DNA from 3 places in the Streptomyces sp. NPDC051051 genome. Region 1 is predicted to be linked to each of the others. Evidence: riboswitches for the same ligand, from Rfam matches in the RefSeq annotation. Region 1 holds a riboswitch; each other region holds the start of a gene.
What was found. Region 1 has a riboswitch for S-adenosylmethionine ahead of AB0N31_RS33115 (aminotransferase class V-fold PLP-dependent enzyme). Riboswitches for the same ligand answer to the same signal wherever they lie in the genome.
Positions count from the first base shown of each region.

Region 2: linked by a shared signal. The riboswitch ahead of thrC (threonine synthase) and the one ahead of AB0N31_RS33115 (aminotransferase class V-fold PLP-dependent enzyme) in region 1 are both predicted to bind S-adenosylmethionine.
Region 3: linked by a shared signal. The riboswitch ahead of AB0N31_RS00650 (putative leader peptide) and the one ahead of AB0N31_RS33115 (aminotransferase class V-fold PLP-dependent enzyme) in region 1 are both predicted to bind S-adenosylmethionine.

Region 1 covers NZ_JBFBCB010000069.1:12,971-20,906, forward strand. Annotated here, with positions in the region: gene AB0N31_RS33105 (cytochrome bc complex cytochrome b subunit) at 1-1,318, shown strand, start outside; gene trpD (anthranilate phosphoribosyltransferase) at 1,458-2,522, shown strand; SAM riboswitch class IV at 2,623-2,739, shown strand; gene AB0N31_RS33115 (aminotransferase class V-fold PLP-dependent enzyme) at 2,919-4,280, shown strand; gene AB0N31_RS33120 (Lrp/AsnC ligand binding domain-containing protein) at 4,317-4,598, opposite strand; gene AB0N31_RS33125 (rhomboid family intramembrane serine protease) at 4,595-5,329, opposite strand; gene AB0N31_RS33130 (hypothetical protein) at 5,501-5,740, shown strand; gene AB0N31_RS33135 (NYN domain-containing protein) at 5,811-7,154, shown strand; gene AB0N31_RS33140 (NlpC/P60 family protein) at 7,366-7,936, shown strand, end outside.
Region 2 covers NZ_JBFBCB010000043.1:36,678-44,613, forward strand. Annotated here, with positions in the region: gene AB0N31_RS27775 (glucosyl-3-phosphoglycerate synthase) at 1-665, opposite strand, end outside; SAM riboswitch class I at 835-1,005, shown strand; gene thrC (threonine synthase) at 1,024-2,307, shown strand; gene AB0N31_RS27785 (MoaD/ThiS family protein) at 2,304-2,579, shown strand; gene AB0N31_RS27790 (cold-shock protein) at 3,045-3,251, shown strand; gene groL (chaperonin GroEL) at 3,604-5,226, shown strand; gene AB0N31_RS27800 (NADH:flavin oxidoreductase) at 5,529-6,653, shown strand; gene AB0N31_RS27805 (hypothetical protein) at 6,691-7,257, opposite strand; gene AB0N31_RS27810 (subtype B tannase) at 7,625-7,936, shown strand, end outside.
Region 3 covers NZ_JBFBCB010000001.1:129,755-137,690, forward strand. Annotated here, with positions in the region: gene AB0N31_RS00640 (ABC transporter permease) at 1-454, opposite strand, end outside; gene AB0N31_RS00645 (ABC transporter substrate-binding protein) at 458-2,080, opposite strand; gene AB0N31_RS00650 (putative leader peptide) at 2,264-2,386, opposite strand; SAM riboswitch class IV at 2,414-2,523, opposite strand; gene AB0N31_RS00655 (sulfite exporter TauE/SafE family protein) at 3,090-3,875, shown strand; gene AB0N31_RS00660 (amino acid ABC transporter permease) at 4,853-5,866, shown strand; gene AB0N31_RS00665 (amino acid ABC transporter ATP-binding protein) at 5,863-6,711, shown strand; gene AB0N31_RS00670 (ABC transporter substrate-binding protein) at 6,828-7,853, shown strand.

The DNA of each region.
Region 1 (7,936 bases):
TGTGCGCGGTGGTCTGCTCATCCGGCAGATCCACCACTGGGCCGCGGTCATCTTCCTCGCCGGCATGTTCGTGCACATGATGCGCGTCTTCTTCACGGGCGCCTTCCGCAAGCCGCGCGAGATCAACTGGCTGTTCGGCTTCCTGCTGTTCGTCCTGGGCATGTTCACCGGTTTCACCGGCTACTCGCTCCCGGACGACCTGCTCTCCGGCACCGGTGTCCGCTTCACGCAGGGCGCGATCCTGTCCGTGCCGATCGTCGGCACGTACATCTCGATGTTCCTGTTCGGCGGGGAGTTCCCGGGCGGCGACTTCGTCGCGCGGTTCTACTCGATCCACATCCTGCTGCTGCCGGGCATCATGCTCGGGCTCGTGGTCGGCCACCTGATCCTGGTCTTCTACCACAAGCACACCCAGTTCGCGGGTCCCGGACGCACCAACAAGAACGTCGTCGGCATGCCGCTGCTGCCGGTCTACATGGCCAAGGCCGGAGGCTTCTTCTTCCTGGTCTTCGGCGCCATCGCGGCCATCGCCGGCATCGCGTCCATCAACCCGATCTGGGTGCTGGGCCCCTACCGTCCGGACCAGGTGTCCACCGGCGCCCAGCCCGACTGGTACATGGGCTTCGCCGAGGGCCTGATCCGCGCGATGCCGGGCTGGGAGATCAACTTCTGGGGCCACACGCTGGTCATGGGCGTGTTCGTCCCGCTGGTGCTGTTCGGTCTGTTCCTCGGTGTGATCGCCATGTACCCGTTCATCGAGTCCTGGGTCACCGGCGACAAGCGCGAGCACCACATCCTGGACCGCCCGCGCAACGCCCCGACCCGTACGGCCTTCGGTGTCGCCTGGGTCACCGGCTACCTGATCATGCTGGTCGGTGGTGGCAACGACATCTTCGCCACCCACTTCCACCTGTCGATCAACGCGGTCACCTGGTTCGTCCGGATCGGCTTCTTCGCCGGACCGGTCGTCGCCTTCGTGATCACCAAGCGGATCTGCCTCGGCCTCCAGCGCCGCGACAAGGACAAGGTGCTGCACGGTCGCGAGACCGGCACCATCAAGCGCCTGCCGCACGGTGAGTTCATCGAGGTGCACGAGCCGCTCAGCCAGGAGGCGCTCTACACGCTCACCGCGCACGAGCAGTACAAGCCCGCCGAGATCGGCCCGACGGTCGACGAGAACGGCGTCGAGCGCAAGGTGAACCGTGCCGAGAAGGTGCGCGTCAAGCTGAGCAACGCGTACTACGGCGAGGAGAGCCAGATCGCCAAGCCGACCGTCGAGGAGTACAAGGAGATCACGAGCGGCCACGGCCACCACTGATCACTGCGTCGCCACGCACCCCAGAAGGGCCCCGTCCGGTGTACGGACGGGGCCCTTCGCCCTGTCCGCGGCTGGATAGGGTGGAACCGTCGAGACGCGCGTCCCGTGGAGCGGGACCACACTGACCCAGGAGCGGCTTATGAGCGCTGTGACCCCCGCCGGAGGCGACACCGCGGCGGACCGTTCCTGGCCCGAGGTGCTGAACGCCCTGCTGTCCGGCCGCGACCTGAGCGCCGACGCCACGGCGTGGGCGATGGACCGGATCATGCGCGGCGAGGCCACCGACGCGCAGATCGCCGGCTTCGTGGTGGCGCTGCGCGCCAAGGGCGAGACCGTCGAGGAGATCAACGGACTCGTCCGCGCGATGTACGAGCACGCGAACGTGATCGAGGTGCCCGGCCCGGCGGTCGACATCGTCGGCACGGGCGGCGACGGCGCGAAGACGGTCAACATCTCCACGATGTCCTCGATCGTCGTCGCCGGCACCGGCGTCAAGGTCGTCAAGCACGGCAACCGGGCCGCGTCCTCCGCCTCCGGCGCCTCGGACGTCCTGGAGAAGCTCGGCGTCCGCCTCGACCTGACCCCGCGGCGGGTGGCCGAGGTCGCCGAGGAGGCGGGCATCACCTTCTGCTTCGCCGTCAAGTTCCACCCGGCGCTGCGTCACGCGGGTGCCGCGCGCGGCCAGCTGGGCATCCGCACGGTGTTCAACGTCCTCGGCCCGCTGACCAACCCGGCCAGGGTCCGGGCCCAGGCGGTCGGCGTGGCGGACCCGCGCATGGCGCCGATCGTCGCCGGTGTCTTCGCCGAACGCGGCCACTCCTCGCTGGTGTTCCGCGGCGACGACGGCCTCGACGAGCTGACGACGACCTCCACCTCCCGGGTCTGGGTCGTGCGGGAGGGCAAGGTGACCGAGGAGTCCTTCGACCCGCGCGACGTCGGCCTCGACCTCGTTCCCGTCGAGGCCCTGCGGGGTGCCGACGCCTCCTACAACGCCGAGGTGGCGCGCAGGCTGCTGGACGGCGGGACGGGCCCGGTCCGCGACGCCGTCCTGCTGAACTCGGCGGCCGCCCTGGTCGCCCTGGAGCCGACCGGGGCGCCGCTCGCCGAGCAGCTCCGCGCCGGTATGGCCAGGGCCGCGGAGTCCCTCGACTCGGGGGCGGCGAAGCGGACGCTGGAGCGCTGGGCGGCGGCCACCCACGCCTGAGCCGGGACGGCGGCCGACGAGGCGCGGTCCGGACTCCTGGTGTCTCGGGAAATGGACCGCGCCTTGCGCGCCGGTGATCGTATGGCAGGATGTCGTAACAGGTCATGAGTGACAGTCATGAGGCCCCGGCCGACTGTCCGGCAACCCTCCGTCCGTGGCGGGGTGCCCCGGGTGAAGACCAGGCTGTGGACAGAAAGGTTCACGGCAAGCGCGGACCCCTCGCACGCTTCTGATCGAGCGGGGGCAGGGGTCCTGGTCGTCGAGGAGCCCTCCGTGAGCAAGCGAATGCGATAGGGCCGCAGAGCCCCGCCTCCGCATCCCTCCTTCACCTTTTCCCGCGCTCGAGCCGCAGTCGCTCGCGTGGTGAATCCCTCTGTCTCTCACGGGAGTTCCGTCATGTCCGTCTCCACCGCTGCCGCCGCCCCGACCGTTTGCGCCCCCCTGCCGGTTCTGGGGCGGGATGTCACCGTCCCGCTCGTCACCGGCGGCGAGGTCGGCTACGCGGCCCTGGACTACGCCGCCAGCGCACCCGCCCTCCAGCGCGTCTGGGACGACGTGGCCGCCTACGCCCCCTACTACGGCAGCGTCCACCGCGGCGCCGGATACCTCTCCCAGCTCTCCACCGACCTCTTCGAGAACGCCCGCCGGACGGTCGCCGGGTTCCTCGACTGCCGGCCCGACGACCAGCTCGTCTTCACGCGTTCCACCACCGATTCCCTCAACCTCCTCGCCGCCGCGCTTCCCGCCGACTGCCAGGTCTTCGTCTTCGAGACCGAGCACCACGCCGCGCTGCTGCCCTGGAAGGACGCCCGGGTCACCTGCCTCGACGCCCCGCGCACCCCGCGGCAGGCCGTGGCCGCCCTGGAGCGGGCCCTCGCCGGCCGCGACCGGTCCGGCCCCGCCCTGGTCTGCGTCACCGGCGCCTCCAACGTCACCGGCGAGCTGTGGCCGGTACGCGAACTGGCCGCCGCGGCCCACGCCCACGGTGCCCGGATCGTCCTGGACGCCGCCCAGCTCGCCCCCCACCACCCGGTGTCCGTCCGCGACCTCGACGTCGACTGGGTCGCCTTCTCCGGCCACAAGCTGTACGCCCCCTTCGGCTCCGGCGTGCTGGCCGGCCGTGCCGACTGGCTGCGGGCGGCCGAGCCGTACCTGGCCGGTGGCGGCGCCAGCCGCAGGGTGACCCGGCGTGCGGACGGGGGAGTGGACGCGGAGTGGCACGAGAGCGCCGCCCGGCACGAGGCCGGCTCCCCGAACGTCATCGGGGCCTACGCCATCGCCTCCGCCTGCAAGGCCCTCACCGAAGCGGGCTTCGACACCCTGGTGGCCCGCGAGCAGCACCTCGTGGAGAAGGTCCGCACGGGCCTCGCGGAGGTCCCCCAGGTGCGGATCCTGTCCCTCTTCGGCGACGACGCGCCGCGGGTCGGCGTGATCTCCTTCGTCGTGGACGGCTGGAACAGCTCCCACTTCGCCGCCGCACTCTCCGCCGAGTACGGCATCGGCGTCCGCGACGGCCTCTTCTGCGCCCACCCCCTGGTGCGCACCCTCCTCGGCGGCGACCCCCACAGCCAGGGCGAGTGCGGCGCCCCCGAGGCGGCCCCCGGTGAGAAGTCCCTCAACGCGATCCGCGTGAGCTTCGGCGCGGGCACCCCCGACGAGCACGTCGACCGCTTCGTGGCGGCGGTGCGGGAACTGGTGACCGAGGGCGCGAAGTGGCGCTACCGCACGGAGGCCGGCCGCTGCGTCCCGGCGGTGTAGGCGGGTCCTCCCCACCGCGGGCGGTGCGCCCGACGGTCAGGAGTCCAGCCCGATGGCGAACGCGGCTTCGAGGTCGTGCTGCGAGTAGGTGCGGAACGCCACGTGCGTGTCCGTCGCCTCCACGCCCGGAATCCTGCTGATCCGCCCCGGGATCACCTCGGCGAGGTCCTCGTGCTGCCGCACCCGCACCATGGCGATCAGGTCGTAGGTGCCGGTCACGGAGAACACCTCGCTCACGGACTCCAGCGAAGCGATCGACTCCGCGATCTCGGGGATCCGGTCCACGCTGGTCTTGATGAGGACGATCGCGGTGATCACGGTTGGTTCTCTCCCTCGGGGGCCGGAGCTGGGCTGCTGCTCACTCTAGTGGGCCGGGTGAACCGGGCCCACGCGTAGACGAAGCCCAGCCCGAAGCCCACCAGGTGCGCCAGGTACGCCACGCCCGGCCCCGATCCGGCCCGCCCCGCCGCCACCCATTGCAGCGCCGCCCAGAAGGGCAGCACGACCCAGGCCGGGAAGCGCAGCGGCAGGAAGAAGAGGAACGGCAGGAGACTGGTGACGCGGGCCCGGGGGAACAGGTACAGGAATGCGCCGAGAACCGCCGAGATCGCCCCGGAGGCGCCGACCAGGGACTGCCCGGAGCCGGCGTTGGCGGCGGCGTACCCCAGCAGCGCCAGGGCGCCGCAGCCGAGGTAGAAGAGCGCGAACTCGACGCGGCCCATCCGGTGCTCGGTCATCGCCCCGAAGACGTAGAGGAAGAGCATGTTGCCCAGCAGGTGCACCCAGCTGCCGTGGACGAACAGGGCCGTGAAGGGCGTGAGGGCGGACCCCGGCGCGCCGTCGAACACGTCCGCGGGGATCACGCCCCACCGGCGGAAGTAGGCACGTTGCGCGAGCGCCGCCTCCTCGCCGCTGCCGTACACCGGATCGAGGCCCGAGGCCGGACCGATCACGAAGATCAGGCAGCACAGGGCCATCAGTGCGTACGTCACGGGCGCCACGGGGTGTCGGACGGCCCGGCCCAGGGGCCCCCTCCAGTCGCTGATCATGGCTACAGAGCATGACGCAACCGGACGTACCGGGCCGTACCGCCTCGCCGCCGTGGACGGACGGGCGGCGAGGACCCGCCAGGCCGTAGGGTTACGAGCCACATGCTCCGGGGAGCCTTCGGCGCGCCCCGGTCCCGGAAGACCGACACTAGAAGGAAGCGGACAGTCACGATGACGGTTCCCCTGCCGACCGCCACGACGCGGTGGCGCTGCACCCTCTGCGGCAACCTCACGCGGTTCGACGTGACGCGCTCGTCGAAGGTCGTCGAGTACGTCCACCTCGATCTCGCCGGTGAGGCGAAGGTGGAGGAGCGCGAGGTGGTCAGTGAGACCATCGAGTCGGTGCGGTGCCGTTGGTGCAACGCCGTGGATCAGGTGGAACTGGTGGACAGGCCGGGCGCCGGCTCCTGAGGATGGGGGTCCCCCCGCTCGAGCGAAGTCGAGAGTGGGGGAGGCCCCGCACGGAATTGGGGTGTGACGGATGGTGGAGACCACGGGCGGGGGGCCGGGCGACGGCGCCGCCGAGGTGCTCGACCGTCCGCTGCCCGACGGGGTGCGGCGCCGGGTGGTGCAGATCGTCTCGGACGGCTTCGGCGGCCTGACCGTCGCCGAACTGCCCGCCCAGTTGCGACAGTACGCCCGGTTCGCCCCGAACCGGCGGGCCAAGTTCGCGGGCAACGCGATGGCCGCCGCGCTGGAGACCGATCCGCTGTTCCGGCAGCGCATCGCGGAGAAGTTCAGGGAGGTCCAGCCGGAACTGGCCGGTGCCCTGGACTCCGGTTCGCCGCCCCCGGCCGCGGACCCGCTCGACGTGGCCGCCGCGGCCTACGTGCTGCGCCCCACCGGCTGGGTCAAGCTGGTCACCGCCGCCGGCGAGGAGGCCCTGCGGGCGGACGCCGAGCGGGCCGACGAGGAGAGCCGGGCGGAGCTGGAGCGGCTGCGCGAGCAGCTCGCCGAGGCCCGTGAACTGACCCGGACCGAGACCGAGCGGCTGCGCGCCGAGCTGGACGCGGCGAAGCGGGAGGGCGAGTCGCTGCACCGCAAGCTGCGGTCGGCCCTCAGCGACGTCAAGCGGGGCGAGGCCGCGCTGCGCAAGCTCCAGGGCGAGATGGAGGCCGCACGGAGCGAGGGGCAGGCGCAGGTGTCGGCGGCCGAGAGCGAGTCGCGGCGGCTCAAGGCGCGGCTCAGCGAGGCGGAGGCCGCGCTGGAGGCCACCCGGCGGGCGGCCCGCGAAGGGCGCAGCGTCGAGGACATGCGGGTACGGCTGCTGCTGGACACCCTGCTGGAATCGGCCCAAGGGCTGCGCCGGGAACTGGCGTTGCCGCCGGTGTCGGTGCGCCCGGCGGAGACCGTCGACGCGGTGGAGCCCGGCCGGATGACCCCCAAGGACATCGCGGCCCGCGCGCTGTCGGAGAATGACCCGGCGATCCTGGACCAGTTGCTGGCGCTGCCGCAGGCGCATCTCGTCGTCGACGGCTACAACGTCACCAAGACCGGTTATCCGCAGATGCCGTTGGAGAAGCAGCGGCTGCGGCTGCTCGGGCAGCTCTCGGCGCTCGCCGCGCAGACCGGCGCCGAGGTCACCTGCGTCTTCGACGGTGCCGAACTGGTCGCGCCGGTACTGCTGGCGCCGCCGCGCGGGGTGCGGGTGCTGTTCTCCAAGCCGGGGGTCACCGCCGACGAGCTGATCCGCCAGCTGGTGCGGGCCGAGCCGCCCGGCCGGCCGGTCATCGTGGCCTCGACGGACCGCGAGGTGGCCGACGGGGTGGCCAGGGCGGGCGCCCGGCCCGTGGCTTCTGCGGTGCTCCTGAAGCGACTGACCTGAAGGTCAACGTAAAGGGCCAATGCCCGAATTGGCGCAATCGTCACGCAACGTAGCGTCAATCGTGCGTCACTGCATGTGGGTTGAGTGTAAAGAATGCGGTGCGTCACCGACTTTTTCGGCTCCAGGATTTGAAGTGATCACAAGAAGGTCACTAGGGTCTGCCTTCGAACCTCCGCACGAGTGATCACTCACATGAAGGAGCTCGCTCTCCGTGGCGTCCCACCGTCGACCCAAGCAGCCGAGTCGCGCGCGCGTGACCTTGCTGACCACCGCGGCCGCCGCCGCTGTTGCCCTGACCTCGCAGGCCGCCAATGCCGCGCCGAGCGAGAAGCCCAGCAAGGACGAGGTCAAGTCCAAGGTCGACAAGCTCTACGAAGACGCGGAGCAGGCCACCGAGAAGTACAACGGGGCCAAGGAGAAGCAGGAGAAGCTCCAGAAGGAGATCTCCACGATCCAGGACAACGTCGCCCGCGGCCAGGAAGAGCTGAACGAGCTGCGTGAGTCCATAGGCCAGGCGGCGGCGGCACAGTACCGCTCCGGCAGCATCGACTCCTCCCTCCAGCTGTTCCTGTCCTCGGACCCGGACGACTACCTGGACAAGGCGTCCACCGCCGACCAGCTGAGCGCCCAGCAGGTCGAGTCGCTGAAGAAGATCCAGGACAAGCAGCGCGAGCTGGCGCAGGACCGCGCGGAGGCCTCCGACAAGCTCAAGGACCTCGCCTCCACCCGCACCGAACTGGGCAAGAAGAAGAAGGAAGTCCAGGCCAAGCTCGCCGAGGCGC
Region 2 (7,936 bases), on a different contig from region 1:
AGCATGCCCAGCTCCACGCCGTAGCCGACGGGGAACGGGAGCTGTTCCAGCAGGCTGCGGCGGGCCGCGTACTCGCCGCCGAGCGGCTGCACGAAGCCGGCCAGCTGCGGCCAGTGCATGTTGAGCAGGGGGCGGGCCATGAGTTCGGTGACCCGGCCGCCCTGGCCCGCAGCGCCGCCCAGCGGGCGGTCGTACATCGCCTTGACCAGGTCCACGCCGGGCTCGGTGAGCAGCGGGCCCACGATCCCCGAGACGAAGTCGGAGGAGAACTCCTTGAGGTCGGCGTCGACGAAACAGACGATGTCCCCGGTCGTCACGAGCAGCGACCGCCACAGCACCTCGCCCTTGCCCGGCACGGCCGGTATCCGGGGCAGGATCTCGTCCCGGTGGACGACGCGCGCCCCGGCCGCCGCGGCGACCTGCGACGTGCGGTCGGTGGAGCCCGAGTCGACGACGACGATCTCGTCGACGAGGGGCACCTGCCGCATCAGGTCGTGGCGGATGACCGCGACGATGTCACCGACCGTCTCCTCCTCGTTCAGGGCGGGCAGCACCACGGACACCGACTGGCCCGAGGCGCGCTTCGCGGCCAGGACGCGGTGCAGCGGGCGGTCGGTCACGGACCAGGAGCGGGTGGCCAGCCAGGCTTCAGCTTCTTTCAGCACGGTCTGCGGCTCCTCACTGTCGTGATCACACGCGGTGCACGCGGGGTGACCGTGTGATCCATCTCGCGGTTCGGACGTCTGTCTCAACTGTCCTGGCCTTCGGTTACAGTCTTGAACAACGCGGATGACCATCGCATGTCCGAGGTGGCCGCTGTTCACAACTTCATACCGCTCATCCAGAGGGGCAGAGGGATACGGCCCGATGAAGCCCCGGCAACCCTCCAGCCGCGCGCGCCGCCAGGCGTGACCGCCCACGCGTCACGTCGATGTGGCGAGGCTCCCGGCTAGGGAAGGTGCCAAATCCGTCTCACGGCGAGATGCGTCGTGAGGAAGATGAGGAGAAAGGGCCTCGCCTCACATGGCTGCGCAGACAGTTGCAAGCACCACGAACTCCGTCGATCTCGGTCCCGCCACGGCGCTCTCCTGCCGCGAGTGCGGACACCGCGTGCCCCTCGGCCCGGTCTTCGCCTGCGAGGAGTGTTTCGGCCCGCTCGAGATCGCGTACGACTTCTCGTCCTACGAGACCGAGGAGCTCCGCAAGCGCATCGAGGCGGGCCCCGCGAACATCTGGCGCTACGCGCCGCTGCTGCCCGTCCCGGCCGACGTGGCGGAGAAGCCGAACATCAACCCCGGCTGGACCAAGCTCGTCCAGGCCGACAACCTGGCCCGCGAGCTGGGCGTCGACGCCGGCAAGCTGTTCGTCAAGGACGACTCCGGCAACCCGACGCACTCCTTCAAGGACCGCGTCGTCGCCCAGGCCATCGAGGCCGCCCGCGCCTTCGGCTTCACCACCCTCTCCTGCTCCTCCACGGGCAACCTGGCCGGTGCCGTCGGCGCCGCCGCCGCCCGCGCCGGTTTCCGCTCCTGCGTGTTCATCCCGCACGACCTGGAGCAGGGCAAGGTCGTCATGGCCGCGATCTACGGCGGCGAACTCGTCGGCATCGAGGGCAACTACGACGACGTGAACCGCTTCTGCTCCGAGCTGATCGGCGACCCGGCCGGCGAGGGCTGGGGCTTCGTCAACGTCAACCTGCGGCCGTACTACGCCGAGGGCTCCAAGACGCTGGCGTACGAGATCTGCGAGCAGCTCGGCTGGCGGCTCCCCGACCAGCTCGTCGTGCCGATCGCCTCCGGCTCGCAGCTCACGAAGATCGACAAGGGGCTGCAGGAACTGATCAAGCTCGGCCTCGTCGAGGACGGGCCGTACAAGATCTTCGGTGCGCAGGCCGAGGGCTGCTCGCCGGTGTCCGTCGCCTACAAGGCGGGGCATGACGTGGTCCGGCCGCAGAAGCCGGACACCATCGCCAAGTCCCTCGCCATCGGCAACCCGGCGGACGGGCCCTACGTCCTGGACATCGCGCGCCGTACCGGTGGCGCGGTGGAGGACGTGAACGACGAGCAGGTGGTCGACGCGATCAAGCTGCTGGCGCAGACCGAGGGCATCTTCGCGGAGACCGCCGGCGGCGTGACGGTCGGTGTGACCAGGAAGCTGATCGAGAACGGTCTCCTGGACCCGACGAAGACCACCGTCGTCCTCAACACGGGCGACGGCCTCAAGACCCTCGACGCGGTGGCCGGCACCGGTCTGACCGCCACCATCCGCCCCAACCTGGACTCCTTCCGAGAGGCTGGCCTCGCATGAGCGTGACCGTCCGCATCCCGACCATCCTGCGCACCTACACCGGTGGCAAGGCCGAGGTCCCGGCCGAGGGCGCGACCCTCGGCGAGGTCATCACCGACCTGGAGAAGAACCACACCGGCATCGCCGCCCGCGTCCTGGACGACCAGGGCAAGCTGCGCCGGTTCGTCAACGTGTACGTCAACGACGACGACGTGCGCTTCGAGCAGGGGCTGGAGACGGCGACCCCGGACGGCGCCGGCGTCTCCATCATCCCGGCCGTGGCCGGCGGCTGACCGGTGTTCCGTACCCGTCGGTAGTACCTGCCGGTAGTAACCGTCGGTAACAGGGATTACCGAGAGTTCATCGAATTGCCCCCTCCGCGAGAGAAGCGGAGGGGGCAATTCAGTGTGGTTGAGCGCGGTAGAGTTGGGGAACGCGTCGCCCGTCGCCTGCCGGCCGCAGAGGAGTTCCGTCGGGGCAGGCGATGAGAAACAGCCAAAGTGCGCATGTGTTTTGCGCCTTTCATTCCCTTTGTGGGGCCCGACTTGCCCTGAATCCGGGCGAACTCTCACTCTTCTCCGGACCCTTCGCGTCCAGATTTCTCGTCCGATTGACCTGTTGCAGACGGCAGTTGGACAGATACATTCGGCCGCGGTCGACGCGTTCCGGCGCACACCCCCAACCAACTGGGGGGTGAGGTCTGACCCGGATCCGCGAAGTGTGGATCTGTGCAAGGGCCAGTAATAGGGGAGTTAGGCATGGCTCAGGGCACCGTCAAGTGGTTCAACGCGGAGAAGGGGTACGGCTTCATCGCGGTCGACGGTGGTGCGGATGTTTTCGTCCACTACAGCGCGATCCAGATGGACGGATACCGCACCCTGGAAGAGGGCCAGCGGGTCGATTTCGAGATCTCGCAGGGTCAGAAGGGGCCGCAGGCGGACATGGTCCGGCTCGCGACCGGCTGAAGCACGCGCCGACTTGCAGCGACGTTCTTCTGTTCCATCAGCTCCGTCAGCGAAGGGCTCGCACCTCCCGGGGTGCGAGCCCTTCGGCGTGTCCGGAGCCGTGCGCGATCACCCGACGGCGTCCGCCGCCACCCCCCGTTCGCCTGCGGATCTCGGGGGGGCGCTTGCACTCGGCACAGGCGAGTGCTAATCATTGCGTTAGCACTCTGAAGGTGAGAGTGACAACGAAGGACCGGGTCGGTGAGGCCCGCAGGCCAGGTGGGGCAAGGAACCACGGGGCCGGCGAGCCGTCCGTCGCGGGCGCGGGCGCGGTCCGAAGGAATCACCCCCAGTCCTGGAGGGACCACTTCACATGGCCAAGATCATCGCGTTCGACGAGGAGGCGCGGCGCGGCCTCGAGCGCGGCATGAACCAGCTCGCGGACGCCGTGAAGGTGACGCTCGGCCCCAAGGGCCGCAACGTCGTCCTCGAGAAGAAGTGGGGCGCCCCCACGATCACCAACGATGGTGTCTCCATCGCCAAGGAGATCGAGCTCGAGGACCCGTACGAGAAGATCGGCGCCGAGCTGGTCAAGGAAGTCGCCAAGAAGACGGACGACGTCGCCGGTGACGGTACGACCACCGCGACCGTCCTCGCCCAGGCGCTGGTCCGCGAGGGCCTGCGCAACGTGGCGGCCGGCGCCAACCCGATGGCTCTCAAGCGCGGTATCGAGAAGGCCGTCGAGGCCGTCTCCGGTGCCCTGCTCGAGCAGGCGAAGGATGTCGAGACCAAGGAGCAGATCGCTTCGACGGCCTCCATCTCCGCCGCCGACACCCAGATCGGCGAGCTGATCGCCGAGGCCATGGACAAGGTCGGCAAGGAAGGCGTCATCACCGTCGAGGAGTCGCAGACCTTCGGTCTCGAGCTCGAGCTCACCGAGGGCATGCGCTTCGACAAGGGCTACATCTCGGCGTACTTCGCGACCGACATGGAGCGTATGGAGGCCGTCCTCGACGACCCGTACATCCTGATCGCGAACTCCAAGATCTCCAACGTCAAGGACCTGCTCCCGCTCCTGGAGAAGGTCATGCAGTCGGGCAAGCCGCTGCTGATCATCGCCGAGGACGTCGAGGGCGAGGCCCTGTCGACCCTGGTCGTCAACAAGATCCGCGGCACCTTCAAGTCCGTCGCCGTCAAGGCCCCGGGCTTCGGCGACCGCCGCAAGGCGATGCTGAACGACATCGCCATCCTCACCGGTGGCGAGGTCATCTCCGAGGAGGTCGGTCTCAAGCTCGAGAACACCTCCCTGGACCTCCTGGGCAAGGCCCGCAAGGTCGTCATCACCAAGGACGAGACCACCATCGTCGACGGGTCCGGCTCCTCGGAGCAGGTCGCGGGCCGGGTCAACCAGATCCGCGCCGAGATCGAGAACAGCGACTCGGACTACGACCGCGAGAAGCTCCAGGAGCGTCTGGCGAAGCTGGCCGGCGGCGTGGCCGTCATCAAGGCCGGCGCCGCCACCGAGGTGGAGCTCAAGGAGCGCAAGCACCGCATCGAGGACGCCGTCCGCAACGCGAAGGCGGCCGTCGAGGAGGGCATCGTCGCCGGTGGTGGCGTGGCCCTGCTGCAGGCCACCTCGGTCTTCGAGAAGCTCGACCTCGAGGGTGACGAGGCGACCGGCGCCAACGCCGTGAAGCTCGCCCTGGAGGCCCCGCTCAAGCAGATCGCCGTCAACGGTGGTCTCGAGGGTGGCGTCATCGTCGAGAAGGTGCGCAACCTGCCCGTCGGACACGGCCTGAACGCCGCGACCGGCGAGTACGTCGACATGATCGCCGAGGGCATCATCGACCCGGCGAAGGTGACGCGCTCCGCGCTGCAGAACGCCGCGTCGATCGCCGCGCTGTTCCTCACCACCGAGGCCGTCATCGCCGACAAGCCGGAGAAGGCCGCGGCCCCGGCCGGCGGCGGCATGCCGGGCGGTGACATGGACTTCTGAGCCTGATCGAGGCTCGGGTTTCCCACCGAGGGCGGTACCCCCTGCGTCAGCAGGGGGTACCGCCCTCGGGCGTTCCCGGGGGCCGACGTCGTGGTGCGGGGCGGCCGCGGGCCGTTCCGTGCGGCCGGGCCGCCCCGACGGACCGGCCGGCGTGGTTCGGATCACAGGGGTGGCGGGGGAGCGGGCGGAATGGCGGGGGCGGGGCCGCCGTTGAGGGGAGGGGCGGTGCTTGCATGTGCACATACCGTCCGGAATGTCCGCTGCTCGCTGTCCACCGCGACCCCTCCGAGGAGTCCCCTGTCGTGACTGCCACCCCCGCCGCCGCCCGCGCCGCCGAGATCCTCGCGCGCCCCGTCTCCCTCAACGGCCTGACCGTCCCGAACCGCATCGCCATGGCGCCCATGACCCGCATGTTCTCGCCCGGCGGCATCCCCGGCGAGGACGTGGCGTCGTACTACGGCCGCCGCGCCGCCGCCGGTGTCGGTCTCGTCGTCACCGAGGGCACGTACGTCGGCCACGACTCGGCCGGGCAGAGCGACAGGGTGCCGCGCTTCCACGGCGAGGAGCAGCTGGCCGGCTGGGCGAAGGTCGCCGAGGCCGTGCACGCGGGCGGCGGGACGATCATGCCGCAGCTGTGGCACATCGGCATGGTCCGCGAGCAGGGCCGGCCGCCCGTCGCGGACGCCCCCGCCGTCGGCCCCTCCGGCCTGCGCCTGGACGGCGCCGAGGGCACCGGCAAGGCGATGACCCAGCGCGACCTGGACGACGTCATCGGCGCCTTCGCCGAGGCCGCCGCCGCCGCGGAGCGCATCGGCTTCGACGGCGTGGAGATCCACGGCGCCCACGGCTACCTGGTCGACCAGTTCCTGTGGGCGGGCACCAACCGCCGCACCGACGCCTACGGCGGCGACCCGGTCGCCCGCACCCGGTTCGCGGCCGAGATCGTCGCCGCCGTGCGCCAGACCGTGTCGCCGGAGTTCCCGGTCGTCTTCCGCTACTCGCAGTGGAAGCAGGAGGCCTACGACGCGCGCCTCGCCGAGACCCCGCAGGAGCTGGAGGCCATCCTCACCCCGCTCGCCGCGGCCGGGGTCGACGCCTTCCACGCCTCCACGCGCCGCTACTGGGTGCCCGAGTTCGACGGCTCCGACCTCAACCTGGCGGGCTGGACGAAGAAGCTGACCGGCCGGCCCACCATCACCGTCGGATCGGTCGGTCTCGACGGCGAGTTCTTCAAGGCCCTCCAGGGCGAGGGCTCCGCCCTCAGGAGCATCGACGACCTGCTCGACCGGCTGGAGCGCGACGAGTTCGACCTGGTGGCCGTCGGCCGCGCGCTGCTCCAGGACCCGGAGTGGGCGGCCAAGGTCCTGGCCGGCCGACTCGACGAGCTGAAGCCGTACGACGCGGCGTCGTTGAAGACCCTGAGCTGACCCCGGCCGCAGGGGTCGAGCCGGGAGGGCGGCCGGACTACAGGTTGCCCATGGGCTCGATGTCGACCTTCACCGGGATCCCCCAGACGCGCAGCACCTCGTAGTCGGTGAACTCGTGCACCAGGCGGTAGGCCATGGCGGGGCGGGAGCCCCGGCGCAGGGCGGCGAGGTACAGCTCGGCCTCGTGGCGGTCGCGCCTGGGGGTGCCGCACAGCTGCCACTCCTGGCCGTTCCACAGCTCCGGCAGCCAGCGCTGCTGGGGCTGGGGGCGGTCGCCGCGGGTGCCGTAACGGGACGGGGCGGTGGGGTGCGGGGTCTGCGGGGCGGGTCCGTTGAACTCGGCGCGCCGGGCCGCCCGCCGCCGGGTCTCGCACAGCAGGCACAGGTCGGGGGCGGCCTGGTCCACCGGCCCGTTGGGGTGCTCGGCGCACCGTGTGCTGGGCGCGGCCGAGGTCACGCCCTCCTCCAGGAGTTCCAGAGCGCGCCGCAGATCCGCCTTGACCTCGTGCAGCTTGGCGTCGGGGGTGTCGGCGGTCAGGGCGTCCCCGTGCTCACCGAGCAGCCGCAGGGCGCGGCCCAGGTGGGTGAGCTGGGCGTGGTTCATGACGGGCGTCTCCGTTTCCTGCGGCTGCTGTCCTGCGGCGTGCTGTCCCGGTGCGCGGCCTCGCCGCGGGCCTTCCCGCGGCCCGGGTGCGCGGTCGTGCGGCACCGGTGACTCAACCGTCGCACACCCCACCGACAAGCCGGGGCGCGCCCGGTGTGTTCCGGTCCGGGCCGGGGCCGGACGGCGCCTTCGCCACCACTCCGCGGCTGCCCCGGTACGGGCCACGCCCCGATCGGATTCCCGCCAACTTAGGGCCCCTTGGCCGCCTTTATTGTTGACAATTTTGGCGACGATTGGGAGGGTCGCGGCGAACGAGCCGCCCAGTGCAGAGACGGATGTGAAGCGAGTGAAGCGCAGAACTGTGGTCATGGGGCTCACCGCGGCCGGTGCCGCGCCCGCTCTCGGGTTCGCCGGGAGCGCCCGGGCCGCCACGAAGGGGCAGCCGGTCGGCGCGGAGCCGGCGCTGGTCTTCGACCCGGCCGCCCACACCGAGCAGACCATCGCCGTCAGGGACACCACCGGCACCGTCCACAGCGTCACCTACCGGTTCTTCAAGGTCGCCAGTTACGTGGCCCGCCCGGTGAACGCGGCCTACCAGTCCCTCAACGTCAGCGTCCCCGTGTCCGTCGACGGCAGCCCCGTCGACGCCACCGACGCACCGATCCTGCTCGCCAACTCC
Region 3 (7,936 bases), on a different contig from region 1:
CCCAGAAGGTCGGCACCGACACGCCGAGCGGCGGCAACGACAGCAGCAGTTGCCGCAGCCACCGCTGCGAGGTGTAGGTCGCCAGCACCGCGAGACCGCCGCCGAGGACCACCGCGAGCAACAGCGCCGTACCGGTCAACGCCAGGGTCTGCGGCAGTGCGTCGCCCAGGGTCGAGGTCACCGGACGGCCGGTGGAGACCGAGTCGCCGAAGTCCCCGCGCACCGCGTTGCCGAGGTGGTCGGCGTACTGCGCCAGTACCGGCTTGTCGAAGCCGTACTCGTGTCGAAGCCTGGCGAGCTGCGCCGGATCGATCTGCGCCGAGTCCGCTCCGGCACCGGCCATCGCCGACACCGGATCACCGGGCAGGAAGTCCAGCACCAGGAACGAGACCGTGTAGGCCGCCCACAGCACTCCGAGCGCCTGCGCGACGCGTTTGATCACGTAGCGGAGCATGTGCTAGCCGATCCAGGTGTCGTGCAGTTGGATCCGGCTGGAGGCCTCGAGGCCGAGGCTGTGCACCTTCTTCGCCACCCCGAGCTGGATCTGCAGCTCCACCACCGGCACCACGTACGCGTTCTGCACGATCAACCGCTGTGCCTGGCCGACCAGTTGCTTGCGCTTGGCCGCATCGGTGGTGGCCGCCTGTTGGGTCAGCAGCGAGTCCAGCGGGCTCGCCGGCAGGCGGTAGAAGTTGGCCAGCCGGGTGGAGTACTGACTGCGCAGGATGTCCGGGTCGGCCCGGGTCAGGTTGCCCCACACGGCGTCGAAGCCACCGGACTGCAGCGTCGGGGCGAACTGGGTGATCTGCCGTTCCTCGAGTACCACGTCGATGCCCACGGCCTTGAGCTGCTGCTGGATCAGCTCCAGTGCGGGCTGGTTCGTGGCCGCGTTGGCGAACCACGTGACGGACAGCCTCAGTCTGCCGCCGTTCTTCGTCCGGATGCCGTCACTGCCCGTCTTCCAGCCGGCCGAGTCCAGCAGGGACTTCGCCTTCGCCGCGTCGTGGACCAGCTCCGGGCCGAGGTCGGCGTAGTCCGGTGTGGTGTGCGCCAGTATGCTGGTGGCCGGCTGCGTACCGGTCGGGAACACGACGTCGACGATCTGCTGCCGGTCGATGGCGAACAGGATCGCCTGACGCACCTTCACGTCCTTCAGCAGTGGCCGGGAGTTGTTCAGCCCCAGGTGGAACACGTTGCCCGGGTTGGCCCGCCGCAGCAGGTCCACGTGAGCGCCCTTGAGCGCCGCCTCGTCGGCCTTGCCCACGCTGCTGATCGCGTCCACCTGACCGGACTGGAGGCTGCCGGTGCGCACCCCTGCCTCGGGCACCACCTTGAACACCAGCTTGTCGAGGTACGCCGCGCCCTTCTTGGTCCACAGCGAGGAACCCCAGTCGTAATCGGCGCGCTTGGCCAAGGTGATCGACTGGTTCTGCACGTACTGCTTCAGCGTGAACGGGCCGCTGCCGGCGATTCCCCGGCTGCACTTCTGCTGCGGGGACCTCTTCACGCTCGCCGACGACTCGATGCCCAGTGAGAACGTGGAAGTGGCCTGCAGGAACTGGGCGTTGGGCTGCTTGAACTTCACCCGCACAGTGAGCGGGTCGACCACGGAGGTGCTTTCCACGCCGCTCAGGTACCCCTGGGCCAGGCCCCCCAGGGCGCCCAGCTTCGGTACCGCGTCGAAGTTGTCCTTGACCACCTGCGCGGTCAGCGGCGTCCCGTCGCTGAAGGTGACACCGGATCTGAGGTGGAAGGTGAAGGTCGTCGCGTCCGGGCTGATGTCCCAGCTCTTCGCCAGCCACGGCACGATCTTGCCGGTCCTGGGGTCCTGGTCGGTCAGGGAGTCGACCACCTGGCGCAGCGAGTAGACGGTGTCGTTGCTGGCGACCTGCTGCGGATCCACGCAGCCGGCGTCGGAACCCACCGCGAAGGTCAGTGTGCCGCCGGACCTGGCCTGGCCGCTGTCGTTGCTCGAACCGCTGCCGCTGCCGGACGAGCATGCGGTCAGCAGCACACTGGTTGTCAGGAGTGCGGTCAGTGCCGCCCGTCGGGCAGTGCGGGAATTTGGATGCGATATCACGGAATGATTTCTCCTACTCGAAAGCCGTCACGCACGTTTCCGTGCGGACATGGAGAGGCATGGACGGTGTCGCCCCCGGGGAAGAGCGACACGGTCAAAGGGCGTAGGGCGGGAAAAGATCAGGAGGTTGCTGCGGGCGTCAGAGCCAGCGGTGAACGTCCTCGGACAGCCGACGGGACTCGGTCAGCCACGACACAGGCAAGTGGTGATGCGCTGCAGGTCGATGTGGCGTCGGCGGGAGAATCGGGAGAGAGCCGCCACGGCCGTGCTGGAGGGACTCGAGACGCTGCTGTGCCGCACGCTCATTCCTCCAGGTCCAGGCCCTGCCACGGGGCCACGCGCTTGCCGGGTGGGCGACCCGGCCGGGCTTTCACCTGGAGCACCCCACCGCGTCGGAGGGTTGCCGGTCAGCAAGCCAGGGCTTCACGCTGACACTCAATGCCACTTGAAACTTTACCGATCGCCGCCGTGATCCGTCAATGGAGCCGGCCGCAGTCCGAGCCGCGTCGGTCGGTGATCGCAGGAGGCCGGGCCGCGTGATCGAGATCGTCGAAGGTGACCGCCGCATCGCATGCGACCGGTGCGGCGGGGTGTGCCCGGCGTGCGTGTTCGGCAGGGCCCCGACGGTGTTCCTGTGATCGCGCGACGGGACAACTGCCAGACCTGCTTGCGGCGTGAGGCGTACTGACCGGCCGACGTGCTGTTCGTCGCACCACCGGTGACCGCGGTCCCTTCCGGCTCGTGCTTCCGCGATGCGGCGGGACTCGACGAGTCCGGCCTGCCCGGCGGGTACCGGCACGAACTCGGCTGCGGCAAGGGAAGGGAGCTCGATGCCCGTACCGCGGTCGGGCCCGGTCGCCGACACCGGTGACCCCGTCCACGGCGGCGGCCGCCGCCCGGCCACGACCGACATCGGCCTCATCGCCGTCACGTCGGCGAGGCGCTCTACGCTCTCCGCGGGGCACGAGTCGGGGTCCGCATCGGCTGGCGTACGCGCAGGGGGAACCGGGTGGAGTGGGGACTGGGAGCGGTCGGCGTCGTGGTCGGGCTGCTGATCGCCGTGGTGACCGCCCCGGTCGGGGTGTCCGGGGCCGTCTTCCTGCTGCCGGTGCAACTGAGCGTGTTCGCTGTCCCCGACCCGGCCGTCACCCCCACGAACCTTCTCTACAACGTCGTAGCAGGGCCAGGTGCCCTCCTGCGCTACCGGCGTGCCGGTGCCCTGCGAGGCCCGCTCGTCCGCCGGCTGGTGACGGGCACGCTCCCCGGCGTGGTTCTCGGCGCGGTCATCCGCGTCTTCGCCCTGCCGGGCCCACACGTCTTCCGGCTCCTGATCGCCGCCCTGATGCTGCCGCTCGGCATCTGGCTGATCACCGGGACACTCCGCCCCGCGCGCTTGGAGAGCCCGCGCCCCGAGCCCGCGCCCCGGACGGTCACCGGCCTCGCGCTCGCCGTCGGGGTCGTGGGCGGGATCTACGGCATCGGCGGTGGCTCAATCCTCGGCCCCGTCCTGGCCGGCCGCGGGGTCCCTGTCGCCAAGGTCGCCCCCGCCGCGCTCGCCTCCACCTTCGCCACGTCCGTCGTCGGAGCCTCCACCTACGCGTTGCTGTCCCTGGCCCGAACCGGCAGCATCGCCCCCGACTGGTCCCTCGGCCTGGCCTGCGGCCTCGGCGGCCTCATCGGCAGCTACCTGGGTGCCCGCCTCCAGCCCCGTCTGCCCGAAACACTCCTCCGTCTGCTGCTGGGCACCCTCGCCACCGCCCTCGGCGCCCTCTACGCGATCGACACGCTCAGCTGACCCCCGCGACGGGCGGGGTCCCCCGCCGAAGGCCGCAGGGGGGACAGCCACTGACGGCGAACCCGGGCTGTCGCTCCCCGCGCGGCGGACCGGGCCGGCACACCGTGGAACACGTGCGGCCGGGGGCCGTCTCCTGCGCGCACAGCGCGGCCGGCTCCGCCGTGGGCGTGATGCCCGCCTCCGCGGAGCCGGTGCTGTGCGCCGGGTGTGGAGTGGTCGGGCGAGGAAAGGGGGACCGCACGCAGGTCCTCCCGCCAGCGACGGCCCGCCAACGCCGCAGTCACTGACGGTCGTTCGGCCGCGTACGCCTCCAGCGCGGCCTCGGGGTGCGACCGCCGCGAAGATGCCTGAAGGAGGAGACGGGTGGCTGCGGGCTGCGCAGGCGCCTCGTCAAGCCGTTCCAGGGCCATTTCCCGCCTCCGGGGCTGGCGGGACGCGAGACCACGCCTGCCCCACCGTGCCGGGGCCGCTGACCGCATGAGCGGGGCGAACTCGCGCCGTGGGCAGTGACGTTCATGACCGGCCGCGCTGATTTCGGTGCGTTCCGTGCGGCCGTCGAGAAGGCCGCGGGTGCGGTCTCACTTGGTGGTCACTTGCATTGACATTCTTTTCGGGGCATGCCTAACTTGCGACGCAGACCGAGATGCCTGAGGGCCGGAGAAGTGATGGTGACAGCGATGCACGCAGCTGACGGGACGGCCGCATGGCCGCGCCTCGGCCGCGTCCTGCTGTGCGCGGACCGCTCCGTGGACCTGCTGCGCGTCAACAGCGCGCTGTGTAAGGCCGCCTGTTGCGTCCTCTGTCGAGGCTGACGACTTTCTGAGTCTCTGACGACCACCGCTGTCGCGGTGCGTCCTCTCCCCGCCCAGCCCCCGTTCCGCGTGTACCCGTGCGTCGCCCCGCGCCGAGCCGTTCCCGCTCGGCGCGGTACCGCCGCATTCCGTGGTCCGGGGTTTCCGAATCCGCTGGAGCCCACCATGAGTGAATCTCCGGGCATCGCTGTGTCCTCCGGATCAGCACCGCCCGCCGAGGCGATCCCCCGCCCCGCCCGCCCCGACACCCTCGCCGCGCCGAAGCCCCTGACGGCGCAGCGAGTCCTTCCGCTCCGGCGCCCCGGCCGCTGGATCACCACGGCCGTCGTGCTCGTGCTGGTCGCCCAGATCACCCACGGACTGGTGACCAACCCCTTCTTCCAGTGGGACCGCTTCTCGTACTGGTTCCTGCGCCCGACGATCCTCGACGGCCTGCTCATCACCCTCGAAGTCACCGTGTACAGCGCCGTGCTGGGTCTGCTCGGCGGTGTCCTGCTGGCACTGGCCCGGCTCTCCCCGAGCCCGGTGCTGCGCGCGGTCAGCTGGGTCTACACCTGGCTGTTCCGGTCGGTGCCGCTGATCGTGGTCCTGCTGTTCCTCTACAACTTCAGTGCGCTCTACCAGACGTTGAGCGTGGGAGTGCCGTTCGGCCCGGCCTTCTTCACCTTCGACGAGTCCCGGCTCGCCACCGACATGGTCGTCGCGGTCGTCGGACTGAGTCTGAACGAGGCGGCGTACGCTTCCGAGGCGGTGCGCGGCGGCATCCTCTCCGTCGACCAGGGCCAGCACGAGGCGGCCGCCGCCCTCGGCCTGCCGAAGCGGTACCAGTTCGCGAAGATCGTGTTCCCGCAGGCGCTGCGCTCCATCACCCCGAACTACGTCAACCAGCTGATCGGCCTGATCAAGGGCACCTCACTGGTCTTCTACGTCTCGCTGCTCGACCTCTTCGGCTCGGTGCAGAGCATGGGCAGCACCTACCCCGGCGACATCGTGCCGCTGCTGCTGGTCGCCACCACCTGGTACCTGATCCTCACCAGCCTCGTGTCCGTCATCCAGTTCTACGTCGAGCGGTACTACTCGCGGGGCGCGCTGCGCACCCTGCCGCCGACCCCGCTGCAGAAGCTGCTGACCGCTCTGCGCGACCTGCGGGCCCGAGTCCGGAGGGAGACGGCGACATGACGGCCAAGGCGACGGAGACGACACGGCCGACGCATGCGGCCGAGGCGGCACCGGCGGCGGGGAGCGGCGTGACGCACGAGACACGTCCTGCCGCGGTCGAGGTGCACGACGTGCACAAGTGGTACGGCGCCCACCGGGTCCTGGACGGTGTGGAGCTGACCGTGCGGCCCGGAGAGGTCACGGTCGTCCTTGGCCCCTCCGGCTCCGGCAAGTCCACGCTCCTCAGGGTGATCAACCACCTGGAGAAGCCCGAGATCGGCCATGTCAGCCTGAACGGTGAGCTGATCGGCGTACGCAGGCACGGCGAGCGCCTGAAGGAGCTGAGCGAGCGGGCCATCCTGGCCCAGCGGGGCCGGATCGGCTTCGTGTTCCAGAACTTCAACCTCTTCCCCCACCTGACCGTGCTGGACAACGTGGCGGCGGCCCCGGTGGCGACCGGCAAGCTGACCAGGCCCGAGGCCCGGGAGCTGGCCCGCCACCTGCTCGCCCGTGTCGGGCTCGCGGACAAGGCCGCCGCCTACCCCCGGCAACTGTCCGGCGGCCAGCAGCAGCGCGTGGCCATCGCACGTGCCCTCGCCCTGCGACCCGGGGTCATCCTCTTCGACGAACCCACCTCCGCCCTCGACCCCGAACTGGTCGGCGAGGTGCTGGCCGTCATCAAGGACCTGGCCGGCAGCGGCACCACCCTCGTCATCGTCACCCACGAGATCGGCTTCGCCCGTGAGATCGCCGACCGGGTGGTCTTCATGGACGGCGGCCGGATCGTCGAACAGGGCCCGCCCGCCGAGGTGCTGGACCACCCGAAGCACGAGCGGACCAGGGACTTCCTCAGCAAGGTCCTGTGACCCTGCCGTCCGCTCGGCAGAACGCCCCCACAGCGCTCCTTCCGCGGCCCGCGGCCCACCGGGACCGCCTCCCCCCTGCCGCACACACTCTCATCGCACAACCGACAAGGACACCCATGCGCACTCCCAGCCTCCGCAGCAGACTCCTCCGAGGCGTCACCGCGTCCGCAGCCGTCGCCTCCCTCGCCGCAGGGCTCGCCGCGTGCGGTGGCGACAGTGACGCCGCCACCAGGACCGACGACCCGTCGGCCGGGACGGTCACCGTCGGCGCGCTCTCCAACGGAGCCGCCGAGGAGACCGAACTGAAGGTCTCCGAGGTGAAGTCGATCAGCGCCGGACTGCCCAAGTCGGTCGCCGAGAGCGGCAAGTTGGTGATCGGCGTCGGCGCCCTGCCCGCCGGCTTCCCGCCGCTGGCGTACGTGGGCGAGGACCAGAAGACCCTCACCGGTGCCGAACCCGACCTCGGCCGGCTGGTCGCCGCGGTCCTCGGGCTGAAGCCGGAGGTGAAGAACTCGACCTGGGAGAACCTGTTCGTCGGCATCGACAGCGGCAAGGTCGACGTGGCCTTCTCGAACGTCACCGACACCGAGGAGCGCAAGAAGAAGTACGAGTTCGCCTCCTACCGGCAGGACAACCTCGCCTTCGAGGTGCCGAAGAAGAGCACCTGGAACTTCGACGGCGACTACAAGAACCTGGCCGGCAAGACCGTCTCCGTGGGCGCCGGCACCAACCAGGAGAAGATCCTGCTGGAGTGGAAGGAGAAGCTGGCCGGGGAGGGCAAGAAGCTCACCGTCAAGTACTTCCAGGACAACAACAGTGTCTACCTGGCCCTTTCCAGCGGGAAGATCGACGCCTACTTCGGGCCCAACCCCGGCATCTCCTACCACGTCACCCAGGTCGCCGAGACGCCCAACCCGACGCGCAACGCTGGCGAGTTCTCCGGCGCGGGAGCGACGCTCCAGGGTCTCATCGCGGCCACCGCGAAGAACGGCAGCGGGCTGGCCAAGCCGCTCGCGGACGCGATCGACCATCTGATCGAGAACGGCCAGTACGCCAAGTGGCTCGCGGCCTGGAACCTCTCCAACGAGGCCGTCACCAAGTCCGAGGTCAACCCGCCCGGGCTGCCCCTCGACAACTCCTGATCCGCCGCCCGCCCCAGGGACTGCGCCGTGTCACGGCGCAGTCCGGGCCGCGCCCCGCCGCGTTCCAGATACGGAGACCCCGC